DNA from 3 places in the Vreelandella lionensis genome. Region 1 is predicted to be linked to each of the others. Evidence: predicted binding sites of a transcription regulator. Region 1 holds the regulator's gene; each other region holds the start of a gene.
What was found. The regulator PhoB, encoded in region 1, activates phosphate uptake and scavenging genes when phosphate is short. The targets are predictions, from matches to a motif close to TGTCATANNNNTGTCANA.
Positions count from the first base shown of each region.

Region 2: the regulator PhoB is predicted to act here: its motif matches at 2,119-2,136, upstream of ACIGG6_RS10265 (CYTH domain-containing protein).
Region 3: the regulator PhoB is predicted to act here: its motif matches at 2,690-2,707, upstream of phnD (phosphate/phosphite/phosphonate ABC transporter substrate-binding protein).

Region 1 covers NZ_JBITWC010000001.1:57,599-61,770, forward strand. Annotated here, with positions in the region: gene ACIGG6_RS00310 (hypothetical protein) at 1-210, opposite strand, end outside; gene phoR (phosphate regulon sensor histidine kinase PhoR) at 530-1,822, opposite strand; gene phoB (phosphate regulon transcriptional regulator PhoB) at 1,825-2,514, opposite strand; gene ubiA (4-hydroxybenzoate octaprenyltransferase) at 2,624-3,514, opposite strand; gene ACIGG6_RS00330 (chorismate--pyruvate lyase family protein) at 3,553-4,125, opposite strand.
Region 2 covers NZ_JBITWC010000014.1:30,934-35,105, reverse strand. Annotated here, with positions in the region: gene ACIGG6_RS10275 (L-threonylcarbamoyladenylate synthase) at 1-148, shown strand, start outside; gene ACIGG6_RS10270 (ion transporter) at 240-1,145, opposite strand; gene ACIGG6_RS10265 (CYTH domain-containing protein) at 1,188-2,087, opposite strand; gene ACIGG6_RS10260 (TIGR00153 family protein) at 2,224-2,904, shown strand; gene ACIGG6_RS10255 (inorganic phosphate transporter) at 2,914-4,172, shown strand, end outside.
Region 3 covers NZ_JBITWC010000011.1:4,099-8,270, forward strand. Annotated here, with positions in the region: gene phnE (phosphonate ABC transporter, permease protein PhnE) at 1-746, opposite strand, end outside; gene ACIGG6_RS08470 (phosphonate ABC transporter ATP-binding protein) at 748-1,551, opposite strand; gene phnD (phosphate/phosphite/phosphonate ABC transporter substrate-binding protein) at 1,695-2,570, opposite strand; gene ACIGG6_RS08480 (sn-glycerol-3-phosphate import ATP-binding protein UgpC) at 2,780-3,835, opposite strand; gene ugpE (sn-glycerol-3-phosphate ABC transporter permease UgpE) at 3,838-4,172, opposite strand, start outside.

The DNA.
Region 1 (4,172 bases):
GGCGTTATCACCCTCGTCATGGGTTAAATTTTTCTTGTCATGATCAGACGGCATAGCTGAGTCGTTAGACTGAGCTTCGACCGGCTGCTCATCTGGAGAAATGTTGTCTGCCGGATCTGCAGGCTCTTGAGCAAATGTCAGTGGGCTTGCTACCAGACCAAACGCTACACCTAAAATACCAGCTTTCTTGAGTAGTTCCTTGGACATCATATTCCGCCTCCTCGATCGCTGTGAAATACCGCTATTTAAGGAAGAGTGACATCTTGTCTTACCAGTTCCTGCGGTAATCTTCCTTGACAAGTATATTGCAGCCGATATGCCAAAAACTCTTAATAGAAATAAAATCTATTTATATACAGACACTTATAAAAATAACCACTATGCCGATTAACCCTCTAGCACTGGCTTAAGTAGATGATTAGTTGGCTACATATGACACATGCGCGGTGTTTGACCATGCTTGCATGCCAATATGGCACATTTATACATAATTTATGCAAGCCAAGACGAAGAGTGGTATGACACCGTGTTAGCTGTTAACGACACGGGAGGGCGGGAAAACACAGCGGAACAACGCCCCCTCACCGGGTAACGACTCCACTTGAAGCTGTGCATCATGGCGCAGTAGAACGTGTTTAACAATGGCAAGGCCAAGACCAGTACCGCCAGTGGCCGTACTGCGCCCTTTATCAACGCGGTAGAAGCGCTCGGTAAGGCGCGGGATATGCACCGGATCAATCCCTTCACCATCATCATCCACTTCAATACAGGCGCGGCCATTGGGCATTGCGACCCAGCGGAGAGTGATCTGGCTGCCAGCAGGCGTATAGCGCACTGCGTTAAACGCTAGGTTTGAGATGGCGCTGCGTAGCTCTTGCTCGCTGCCCACCAGGCGCGCCTCGCACTCCAACGCCACCTGAACGCTATGCTGCTGGTTCGAGAGCGCCAGCGCATCCCGGCGAATGCTCTCAAGCATCGACCCAACCTCAAGCGGCTGATGATCTTCGCCGCCTCGGTCAATCTCCAGACGTGACAAAAGCAGTAGATCATTCACCAGGTTCTGCATACGCTTGGTCTGCTCTTCCATCTGACCAATGCCTTTACTCAGGCGCGGTGGCAGCATCTCTTTAAGATCGCCGTAGGTTTCCAGATAGCCGGAAAGCACGGTGAGTGGGGTGCGCAGCTCATGGGAGACGTTAGCGACGAAGTCGCGGCGCATCTGCTCTAGGCGATGCAAGCGGGTAATATCCCGCGCCATAACCAAGCGCTCGTCGTCGCCATACAGGGTGATTTGGTACTGCAGAATGCGACGCTCATCAATGGGCGAGGTGAGCGTGAGCGGCTCGCTGTACTCACGGGCATTAAAGTAGCTGATGAAACGCGGGTCGCGCAGCAGATTAGTAATGTGCTGACCGCGGTCATGGGCGGTCTGCAGGCCTAGCATGTCGGTGGCGGCACTGTTCCACCACTCTAAATCACCGTGGCGATCCAGCATCACGACGCTATCACGCATCGCTTCCGAGGATTCTTGAATACGCGCGAGGGTTGCTCGCAGCCGGCTTTGCGTAATGCGCTGGCTTTTTTGGTAACGGTAAAGGCGATCGAATAACTCGCCCCACATGCCAGTTGCCGCAGGAGGCTCATCGTGCGGGTTGAGCGTTAGCCACTTGAACAGCGCCCTAAGCTGGCGGAGTTGATACACCAAACAGAGCGTTAGACCCGCAGCTAACCCGAAACCGGGGTAACCCAGCAGCCATCCCAGGCACATCCCCAGGAAAGCCAGCCAGATAATTCGCCACAGTTCACGGCTCCACAGACGCACGATTACACCCGAGCAGAGAAACGATACCCAGTGCCCCGCACTGTTTGAATCAGATTCTGATGCGCTTCACCTAGCGCTTTGCGCAACCGGCGAATATGCACATCCACCGTGCGCTCTTCTACATACACATTGCCGCCCCACACCTGATCAAGCAGCTGGCTACGGGTATAGGCGCGCTCTTGGTGAGTCATAAAGAATTGCAGTAAGCGGTACTCGGTAGGGCCCATCTCCAGCGCTTTGCCATGGGCGCTGACGCGATGGCTCACTGGGTCCAGCAGCAATCCATTGATTTCGATGGGGTCTTCCACACCGCGCGGGGTCGCCCGGCGCAGCACGGCTTTAAGACGTGCCACCAACTCGCGGGGGGAAAACGGCTTGGTGATGTAGTCATCCGCACCCGCCTCCAGGCCCTGAATTTTATTATCCTCTTCGCCTTTGGCGGTCAGCATAATAATGGGCAGCTCAGCGGTGGCCTCTTCGCGCTTGAGACGACGGGCCAGCTCGATGCCGCTGGTGCCCGGCATCATCCAGTCCAGCAGCAGCAGGTCGGGCTGGTGGTCAACCACCATCGCATGGGCATCCTGGGCGTTGTCCGCTTCAAGCACGCGATAGTCAGCCATTTCCAGCGCCACAGCGATCATCTCGCGAATGGGCGCCTCGTCATCGACAATCAGTACGGTCTTGGCGGTCATCCAGGGCCTCACGGTGTTCTATGAAAACTCGTTTATACAAAACAGTTCAATGACATGTCTGTGACGATGACACCATGACTTAATGACAATTCTATGACACCCAGCATAATTAGCCAGCTGCAGGCCACCAGCTCAGAACAATTCCGGCAAACACCAAGAGCCCTGACCAGTGGTTATTCAGAAACGCCTGGAAGCAGCGGTCGCGGTCACAGTGAAAAATTAATCGCTGCTGATGAGCAAACGTCGCTGCCATGCCCGCCAGACCCAGCCAGAAAAAACCGCCTAACCCAACCCGCAACCCCACCCAGGTAAGCAACGCCAGCGTAGCAAGCTGCAGCAGGCCAATGATGAAACGGTCGGCGCTGCCAAACAGCACCGCGGTGGATTTAATGCCGATTTTCAGATCATCGTCACGATCCACCATGGCGTATTGGGTATCGTAAGCCACCGTCCACAGCAGGTTAGCGCTAAATAGCAGCCAGCCTTCCAGCGGCACATGCCCCAGTACCGCGCCAAACGCCATCGGGATCGCCCAGGAGAAAGCCGCCCCGAGCACCACCTGGGGAAAGTGTGTGTAGCGTTTCATAAACGGATAAATAAATGCCAGCAGCACACCCCCAAGCGAGAGCAGCACGGTAAACCAGTTGGTCAGCAGCACTAAAATAAAGGCGGCGGCCACCAGTGCCACAAATAGCAGCTGCGCTTCGGTTTCGCTGATCCGACCGGTGGCCAGTGGCCGCTGCTTGGTACGCTTAACATGGCCATCGAAGTGGCGGTCGGCGTAGTCGTTCACCACGCAGCCTGCGGCGCGCATCACATATACCCCGGCAATAAAAATCAGCAGTACATCGCGGCCCGGCACGCCCTCTGACGCGACCCACAGCGCCCACAGCGTTGGCCACATCAGCAGCCAAGTGCCAATGGGCCGGTCCAAGCGCATTAACTGTAAGAAATCTGCCAAACGGGCCCACCCGGTCGGGCGCAACAGAGAACGGTCCATGCTCATGCTTACCTCGTCAAAAAAGCTGCTGCGTTAGCCTAGCGCGACGGAAGGCCCAGCGCATCCGCCATGGTAGATAAAAAATACTCCTGAACCAGTAACGAAAGCCCACCATGTTCAAAGACAGAGCGCCGCCCCCATAAGCTATTGGCCGATAGCCCCGGCTGCTGGTGGGTAAAACGTGGCGGTGTCGCCGTGGCTTCCAGCGGCCCGCGAACCAAGTCGGGCTGCTGAAATAGCCAGCTGCCTAACGAGCGCTCGCCCAACTTCCCCAAACCTTTTCCCTGTAGCTGGTGAAGCGGGGCCACCGAACGCGCTACCACCCACGGCGTTTCATCAACACACAGCGCCACCTCGCGCAGCCACGCGTAGCGGCGAGGCGCGATGCCTAGGGCCAAGGCTTCATCGCGCTGGGGCAGGCCAATGGTTTGGCGCAGCAAGCGCACCCGAAACGTTCCCGGCTCGCCTGCTGCCATGAGGCGCGCGGTTAAGGAATCCGTGGACGCTATCCACTGCCACCAAGGCGCACTCATGGCTGGCTGAGCGGCTGCCACGGGCAGCCACTGAGGGAAGAGCGAAAACGCAGGAGTGGATAACACAGGGGCGGTCACCTAAGCCTCCAAGGCGGTCAATTCAGAGCGGGCTAGTGTAACATGGT
Region 2 (4,172 bases), on a different contig from region 1:
GATTCGCGAGCGCTTTGGTGCCCATCTGGATTTGATTATTGATGGCGGTGCCTGCCACCTTGACCCAACCAGCGTGATTGACCTGCGTGAGCTGCCGCCGAAAATTGTGCGGGAAGGGCGCGGGGACATCACGCCATTTCAAGACTGATGCCGGAAAGGCTAGAAACGACGGGGGTGCCTAGCACCCCCGTGTTTTGAGTGCCTGTTTGAGCACTGGTAGATAGTGGCGGTGACAACCGCTACGACTCGCTAGGAGCCTCATCGCCATTGTCTCCCTCTTTCTTCTGCGCTTTCTTGCGTGGGTCTTCGCTATTTTCATCCAGCCAAGTGCCGCAGCGCAGGCAGTAGCGGGCACGCTTTTCGTGGCGGTCGTGGCCGCAGCCAGGGCAGGCTTCTTCTGAGTAGCGGTCTTCACGAATTGAGCGGATCACTTGGGCAGAAAACACCCCGGTGGGCACGGCAATAATCGAGTAGCCAATCAGCATCAGAATCACTGTGATGGCTTTGCCCAGCGAAGTGGCGGGCACAATATCCCCATACCCGACGGTGGTAATGCTCACGATGGCCCAATATATCGACATGGGGATGCTGGTAAAGCCCGACTCAGGGGACTCAATGGTGTACATCAGCGCGGCAAACAGCGTGACTACCATGAGAATGCTACTGAAAAATAGCAAAATCTGGCGCAGGCTACGTTTAAGCGCATCCAGCAGCAGCCTGCCTTCCCCCACAAACTCCATCAGTCGCAAAATGCGGAAGATGCGTAACACCCGCAAAATCCGCACCATCACCAGCGCATGCGCGCCAGGCACCAGCAGCACTAGCCAAGTGGGGATAATTGCAATCACATCCACTATGCCGTAAAAACTCTTTAAATAGACCCTTGGGCGTTCAAGGCAGTAGAGCCGTACCAGCAGTTCCAGGCTAAACAGCAGTGTAAAGGCCCATTCGATGTAGAAGAAAATATGCCCATAACGCTCGGCATAGATCTCAACGCTACCGAGCAAAATCACCGCAACGCTGAGCAGAATGGCGACGATTAGCGCAATATCAAACGCCTTCGCCCCCGGCGTATCGGATTCAAAAATAATATGGAACAGCCGGGCGCGGAATCCTTCGGCGCCGGGAGTAAGGGGAAAGCTCATCGCGTCATCCTGAGGTGGGCTTAATGAGTGGTTGAAACGTGTTTAGCGTAGCGCGGTTTCATAAGCGAAGCGACGAGCCAAATTTAACGCAGCCGCGCCGTAGGCGGTGGTGGGCATGCCTGCGCTATCTAATGCCTTAGGCAGCATCTCAGCATCTGCCCGTGCGGCGCTATCCAGCTGCGGGTGCTGGGCAAGCGTTGCCAATGCCTGCTGCGCGGCGATTAAGTGCGTCACGTCACCGCTATCGTGATAGGCGTCGAGTGCGACTGTCGCGCGGTGTAGCCACTCGGCCGGGTGCTGGGCATCAGGCAGCGGCCACTGCTGGCGGCCCAGCGCATTGCCCCGCGATGCCTTACTGCTGTCGGAGGGACGCAGTGGTACTTGGCTGGCCAGCTCGGCCGCCAGCGACCATAGCGCCTCAGGGTCGCCTGCTTTTAACTCTAGCTCCACTTCGCAAATCGGCGCGCGAGCCTTGCCACAAACGATCTCGCCCTCATCCAGCACCAGCTCAATCTTGCTGCCTTGCCAGGCAAGCTGCCAACTGCGGCGGGTGAAGTCTGTGCTTAGCGTCGGGCGCAGTGCCGCAATTTTGTCTGCTAACGCGTTTTGAAAGGGCGGCAGGGCGGCCAGGGCGGATTGATCTAAGCTGGGGTCAGGAACTTGCCACTCCCACTCCTGTCGGCTGGAGAGCCCGCCACCCCCTTGGCCGGCGGTTTTTACCGTCTGCAATACTTGGCTATCCAGCTGGCGCAGGCGCACCGCTATTCGTGCGGCGGCTAAATCTCCCGCCGGGGTATCGAAGTAGGTGTTGGCCAGCTGCTGCTGAACGGGGGGAGTGCTGGCGAGCACCGGATGGTGTAACAGCGCGTCGATCTGGGTGGGCGGCAGTGCCAGTTTTAGCTCTACCTCGGTCGGTGCTGGCATACTGGTTGAGTTTTTCATGACAATCGCCACCTCACTATTGTGACATTTTGGTTAATTTTTGATGACATTATGAACTTTTCATGACGGCGGCGGACGCACTCTTTATACTGGCGCCCGCCATTTCCAGGCTCCCCGAAAACAGGCTAAAGGCTATATGGTAACCTCCAACCCTTTTTCCGCGATGTTTGGCCGCTCGCCATTCCAGCCGCTGCTGGCCCACATCGTCAAGGCCAATGAATGTGCCGACCAACTGCTGCCGTTCTTCGAGGCAACACTTGTCGGTGATTGGGACACGGCGGCTGAGCTGCGCGAGAACGTCACGCGCTTAGAGCACGACGCCGACACCCTGAAAACAGAACTGCGGCTGAACCTGCCTAACACCATGTTCCTGCCGGTATCGCGTTCTGACCTGCTCGATTTGATCAGTGTTCAGGACAAGATTGCCAACAAAGTGCGCGACATTACCGGCATTATGCTGGGCCGTAAAATGCGCGTACCCAATGAGCTGGCCGAACCGATGCGCGACTACATGCGCACCAGTGTGGCCTGTGTGGCCCAAGCTCGCCAAGCGCTTGAAGAATTGAAAGACCTGCTGGAATCCGGTTTTGGTCGCAACGTTTCCGATGTCATGCAAAACATGATCCGCGAACTGCACACCCTTGAGCACCAGGCCGATAGCCAGCAGGTGGCGATTCGTCGTCAGCTGTTTGAGCTTGAGAGCCAGCTGCCGCCGGTGGATGTGATCTTCCTCTACAAGATCATCGAGTGGGTTGGCGAAGTCTCTGATCGCGCTGAACGCGTGGGCAGTCGCCTGCAGATTTTGACCGCACGCTAAGGGATACTCATGCAGATTATTGCCCAGCACGGTGACATTTTTATCATTCTGGCCTGTTTATTTGGTTTCTTTATGGCATGGGGCGTTGGCGCAAACGATGTCGCTAACGCCATGGGAACCTCGGTGGGGTCGAAAGCGATTACCATCAAGCAGGCGATCCTTATTGCCGTTGTCTTTGAGTTTTTAGGCGCATGGCTGGCCGGTGGCGAAGTTACCAACACCATTCGTAAAGGCATCATCGACCCGGAGTTGCTGCAGGAAGACCCGCAACTGCTGGTGTACGGCATGTTAGCGGCGCTGCTGGCAGCGGGAACCTGGCTGCTAGTGGCCTCCATGAAAGGCTGGCCCGTTTCCACCACGCACTCCATTGTGGGCGCGATTGTGGGCTTCGCGGTGGCAGGCCTGGGGGCTTCTACCGTGGATTGGGGAGCGGTTACCAAGATTGCGGCAAGCTGGGTCGTTTCACCACTGCTGGCCGGTACCATCGGCTTTGTGCTGTTCAAATCGGTCCACCACCTGATTTTTGAAAACGATAACCCGTTTACTGCCGCCAAGCGCTACGTGCCGGGCTATGTATTTTTGGTGGGCTTTATTGTTGCCATGGTCACGCTGACCAAAGGGCTCTCCCACGTGGGGCTCGACCTGACCTTTAACCAAAGCCTGCTGCTCTCCATCCTGCTCGGCTTGGTCATTATGGGCATTGGCATGCTGATGCAGCGCCGCATCAAATTTGAAAAGACCGCCAACGACCATTTTGGTTACGCCAACGTGGAGCGAGTGTTCGGCGTACTAATGATCTTCACCGCCTGTGCCATGGCCTTTGCCCACGGCTCTAATGATGTTGCCAATGCGGTTGGCCCGCTGGCAGCGGTGATCAGCGTGGTGCAAACTGGTGGCGAAATTGAGGGCTCGGCCCTTGTGCCCTGGTGGGTATTGGTACTAGGTGGCGGCGGTATCGTCGTTGGCTTGGTTACCTATGGCCATAAAGTCATCGCGACGGTCGGTACCGGCATTACTGAGCTGACGCCAAGCCGTGGTTTTGCGGCCACCCTGGCGGCGGCTACCACTGTAGTGCTGGCATCGGGTACTGGTCTGCCCATCTCGACCACTCACACCCTAGTGGGCGCGGTGCTGGGCGTCGGCTTGGCCCGTGGTATGGCGGCGCTTAACCTGCGTGTGATTGGCACCATTGCCATGTCGTGGCTGATTACGCTGCCTGCTGGTGCTGGTTTGGCGATTCTGTTCTTCTTTATGTTTAAAGGCATGTT
Region 3 (4,172 bases), on a different contig from region 1:
AGAATCACCAAAATAATGGTGAGGGCGCGGTCGTAGTTAAATAGCCGCATGGCGGCAGCGAGCTCAACGCCAATGCCGCCTGCGCCTACCAGCCCTAGCGTGACCGCTGAACGCAGCGCTTTTTCGACGCTGTATAAGCTAGTGGCCGTCATCGATGCTAGGGTTTCTGGCAAAATCGCACCCCCAATCACGGATAGCCTGCCGGCCCCGGTAGCGGTTAGCGCATCGGAGGGGCCAGGGTGGACTTCCTCAATCCGCTCTGAGAAAAAACGCGCTGCAAAACCAATCGTATCCATCACGATGGCTAGTACGCCCGCCATTGGGCCTAACCCGACCGCCACGACAAAAATCAGCGCCCAGATAAGGTCTGGAATAGTGCGCATGGTGGCAATCATCAGCCGTGTAATGGAGCGCACCCACGGGGTGGGGGAGGTATTGCGCGCCGCCAGCAGTGCAAACGGTACGCTGAGAATAACGCCCAGCGTTACGCCGACAATGGCAATGTTGAGGGTTTCATACATCGACCATGCCAGTACGTCTAAATTGCTGAGATCCGGTGGGAAAGCCCGTCCTATAAAGTGACCTAGGTTCGTCGCCCCGCGTATCAAACGCTCGAGTGTGACATTGGTGGCCATCACGCCCTGAATAAACAGCGCTAAAAAGCCAAGGCTGATGCCCCAAACAAACAGCGAAGGGCGACGAAAACGAGGCGGTAGATCGGTGGTCGGCGGTGGGGTCGAAGGCATGTTATATCGCCCTTAGCGGTTGGCGGGTATTTGGTGAAAGGGATGTTTGGTCTACGCGGGTTTCGCCTTGATAAAGCTCGCGCATCGAGTTGAGTGAGACAGTTGAGCGGGGCGAATCAAGCACCACTGTGCCCGCCTTCATGACGACAATACGATCACCATACTGCTGCGCTAGCTCTAGCTGGTGCAGCGTACACAGCACGGTGAGGCCACGTTCGCTGACTACCTCTAGCAGCAGATCCATAATCTCGCGGCCTGCTTTTGGGTCCAGGCTAGCAATAGGCTCGTCCGCGATAATGATCTGGGCGTCCTGCATTAACGTTCTGGCAATGGCTACGCGCTGCTGCTGTCCTCCAGAGAGGTCGCGGCAGTTTGCCTGAGCTTTATGAGCTAAACCGACGCGCGCTAACGCCGACATGGCACGTTCACGAAGCGCTTGGCTGGCCAGACAGGAGAGCGTTGTTAGTAGGCCAAACCGCTGCTGGCCCAGAGCGCCATAGAGCACGTTTTGGAAAACGCTAACGTTTTGCACCAAGTTAAATTGCTGGAAAACGACGCCTACTTTTTGGCGCAACGTGCGTAACTGGGAGGGTGAAAGCTGTGAGAGCCGTTCATCAAAAATATGGATATCACCACAATCATAACGTGCCAAGCCATTGAGGCAGCGCATCAGTGTGGATTTACCGCAGCCGTTGGCACCCAACAGGATTACGCACTCCCCTTTGGGAATATCCAGCGTTAGCCCACGTAAGACGTGCAGCTGGCCGTAATATTTATGCACATCGTTGATCGCAATGGCATTCATACAAAAACCTCCTGCGCTTGCGCTAGGAGGGCGAGAGAGTTAACCAACATAGTGGGATTACCGTGGTTGTACACCATCTGTGCCTAGCCCTGCCTCTGCACATTCAAGTGCAGAGGCATTAGGCGGATAAGCGCGGGTAAGGGTTAAAGCGCGATACCGGCTGCTTCATAGGCTTGGCGCACTACATCGTAATCTTCATTGGTGCGGTCAAAGCCCAGCGAGGAGTCGCGGTTCAAAAACTTATCTTCGTTGCGGTCGGTAGCAATCAGCGCGTTCCACAGGGTGTCGCGGTTCTCTTCCAGGGTGCTGCGTAGCGCTGTTTTACAAGCGTCGTCTAGCGAGCCGCGCATCCCCACCGGGTCACCGGGTAAAACATCGCTGGTAGCAATCACACGGTATTCGCCGTCCGGGTCCATCGCCTGGATCTCTTCGATATCGCGGTTACCGCCACCCATGGCATCCACATCGCCGTTAACCAGCGCGGCGACACGGGCATCGCCCGCCATAATGATCTCAAGGTCGCGATCAATATCCAGGCCCGCATCAACCAGCATTTGGCTTGGGAAAATATGGCCGCTGGTGGAGCCCACGTCTTTCAAAGCGACGCGATGGCCTGCCAGGTCTTCCAGCGACTGAATATCGCTATCGGCGGGAACATAAAAGCTGCTGCCGTAGTGGGGGCGCTCAATCGCAAACAGAATTTCAATATCGCTTTCGCGGTCGAACAGGACGAACTCAGACGGCCCCGCAAACACAAGGTCCACGTCATCATACTGCAGCGCGGTGCCTGCTGCCGTGCGGTTGCTGAGGCTAAACATCTCAAGCGTGAGGCCGGTGGTCTCTTCAAACGCTTCAGCAAAGGGGCCAAACGCTTCTGCGAGCGGGCCCATGCCTTCAATGCCGGTATCGGCCATGCGAATAGGATTGGGGCATACGCTGCTTAAATCGTTATTAGCGTGGGCCGTAGACACAGTGAAGGTGGCGGCTGCCATCGCAAGAGCTAACAGTGTTTTCGTCATAGTGGGGTTCCCTGAAACTGTTTTTGCGTTGCCTTACTTACAGAAGAAGGCAGCGAGTTATGATCCGCTTCAGGTTGGCAGCTCTCTGTGACACTAAGGTGTAGTCAAGATGACGGTATGATCACGTGAAGATGACAGGCGGTTTGTGGCATAGCGGTACCGGCCGCGCCCTAGACGAGTAGCGTTGTTACCCGCCTAAGGCGCAGGGGCTAGTGTGCGGTACGTTTGCCAGTGGTGCTATTAAATGGGTGAAGCGCCTCTTCGGTCACGTACACCTGCAGCGTTTCACCTTCGCTGACCGGTGGCTGGCCTGCGGTACGCACCACCGTGGGTTGGTCGCTGCCTGCCAAGTTCAGGTAAAGATGGCTCTCTGCCCCGGCGGCTTCAAACAACATCAAGGTAGCGTTCAGCGTTATATAGGACGCGGCTGGCGGGGCGAGCTGCATATCGTCCGGGCGGATGCCGACGGTATCAGTCTCTTTCGGCAACTGACTCAGCACGCCCTGGGTATCCTGCTGCGCAAGGTAATCCAGCGGCAGCATGTTCATGGCGGGGGAGCCAATAAACTCCGCTACAAACATGGTGGCTGGGCGGGCGTAGATCTCCATCGGGGTGCCCACCTGCTCAATCTGACCGGCGTTAAGTACTACCAAGCGATCGCCAAGTGTCATGGCTTCCAACTGGTCGTGGGTCACGTAGAGGCTGGTGGTTTTTAACCGCCGCTGAAGCTGTTTGATCTCCACGCGCATCTGCACGCGCAGCTTGGCATCTAGGTTAGAGAGCGGTTCGTCAAACAGAAACGCGGCGGGCTCGCGCACTAACGCACGGCCCATCGCCACCCGCTGGCGCTGGCCGCCGGAGAGCTTGCGCGGTTTGCGCTCCAAAAAGTCCTCAATCTCCAGCATCTTGGCCGCCGTGCGCACCCGCTGGTCGATGTCGTCTTTCTTGAAGCCGCGATTCTTCAGGCCATACGCCAAGTTGTTATACACCGTCATATGCGGGTAGAGGGCGTAGTTTTGGAACACCATGGCGATATCCCGCTCGGCGGGCTCTAGCTGGTTCACTACACGCTCGCCGATTTTTAGGGTGCCCTCGGTGATGGTCTCTAGGCCTGCCACCATGCGCAGCAGGGTGGATTTACCGCAGCCGGAAGGCCCGACCAACACCACAAACTCGCCGTCCTGAATGTGTAAATCGACCCCTTTGACCGCCGCCACGTTGCCCGCGTAGGTTTTTTTCAGCCCTTCCAAGGTAATGCTGGCCATGGTTATTTCTCCGTCTCGGTCAGGCCTTTCACAAACAGGCGTTGCATAAACAGAATCACTAATACCGGTGGCAGAGCCGCCATCACCACGGCGGCCATAATAAGGTGCCACTGGGGGTTCTCTTCAGAGGTCATGCGCTGAATGCCCATCACAATGGTGTAGTAGTCCGGGTCGGTGGTGATCAGCAGCGGCCACAGATACTGGTTCCAGCCGTAAATAAACATGATCACGAACAGCGCGGCGATATTGGTGATGGAGAGCGGCATCAAAATGTCTTTGAAGAATTTCAGTGGGCCTGCGCCATCCACCCGGGCCGCTTCCAACATCTCTTCGGGGA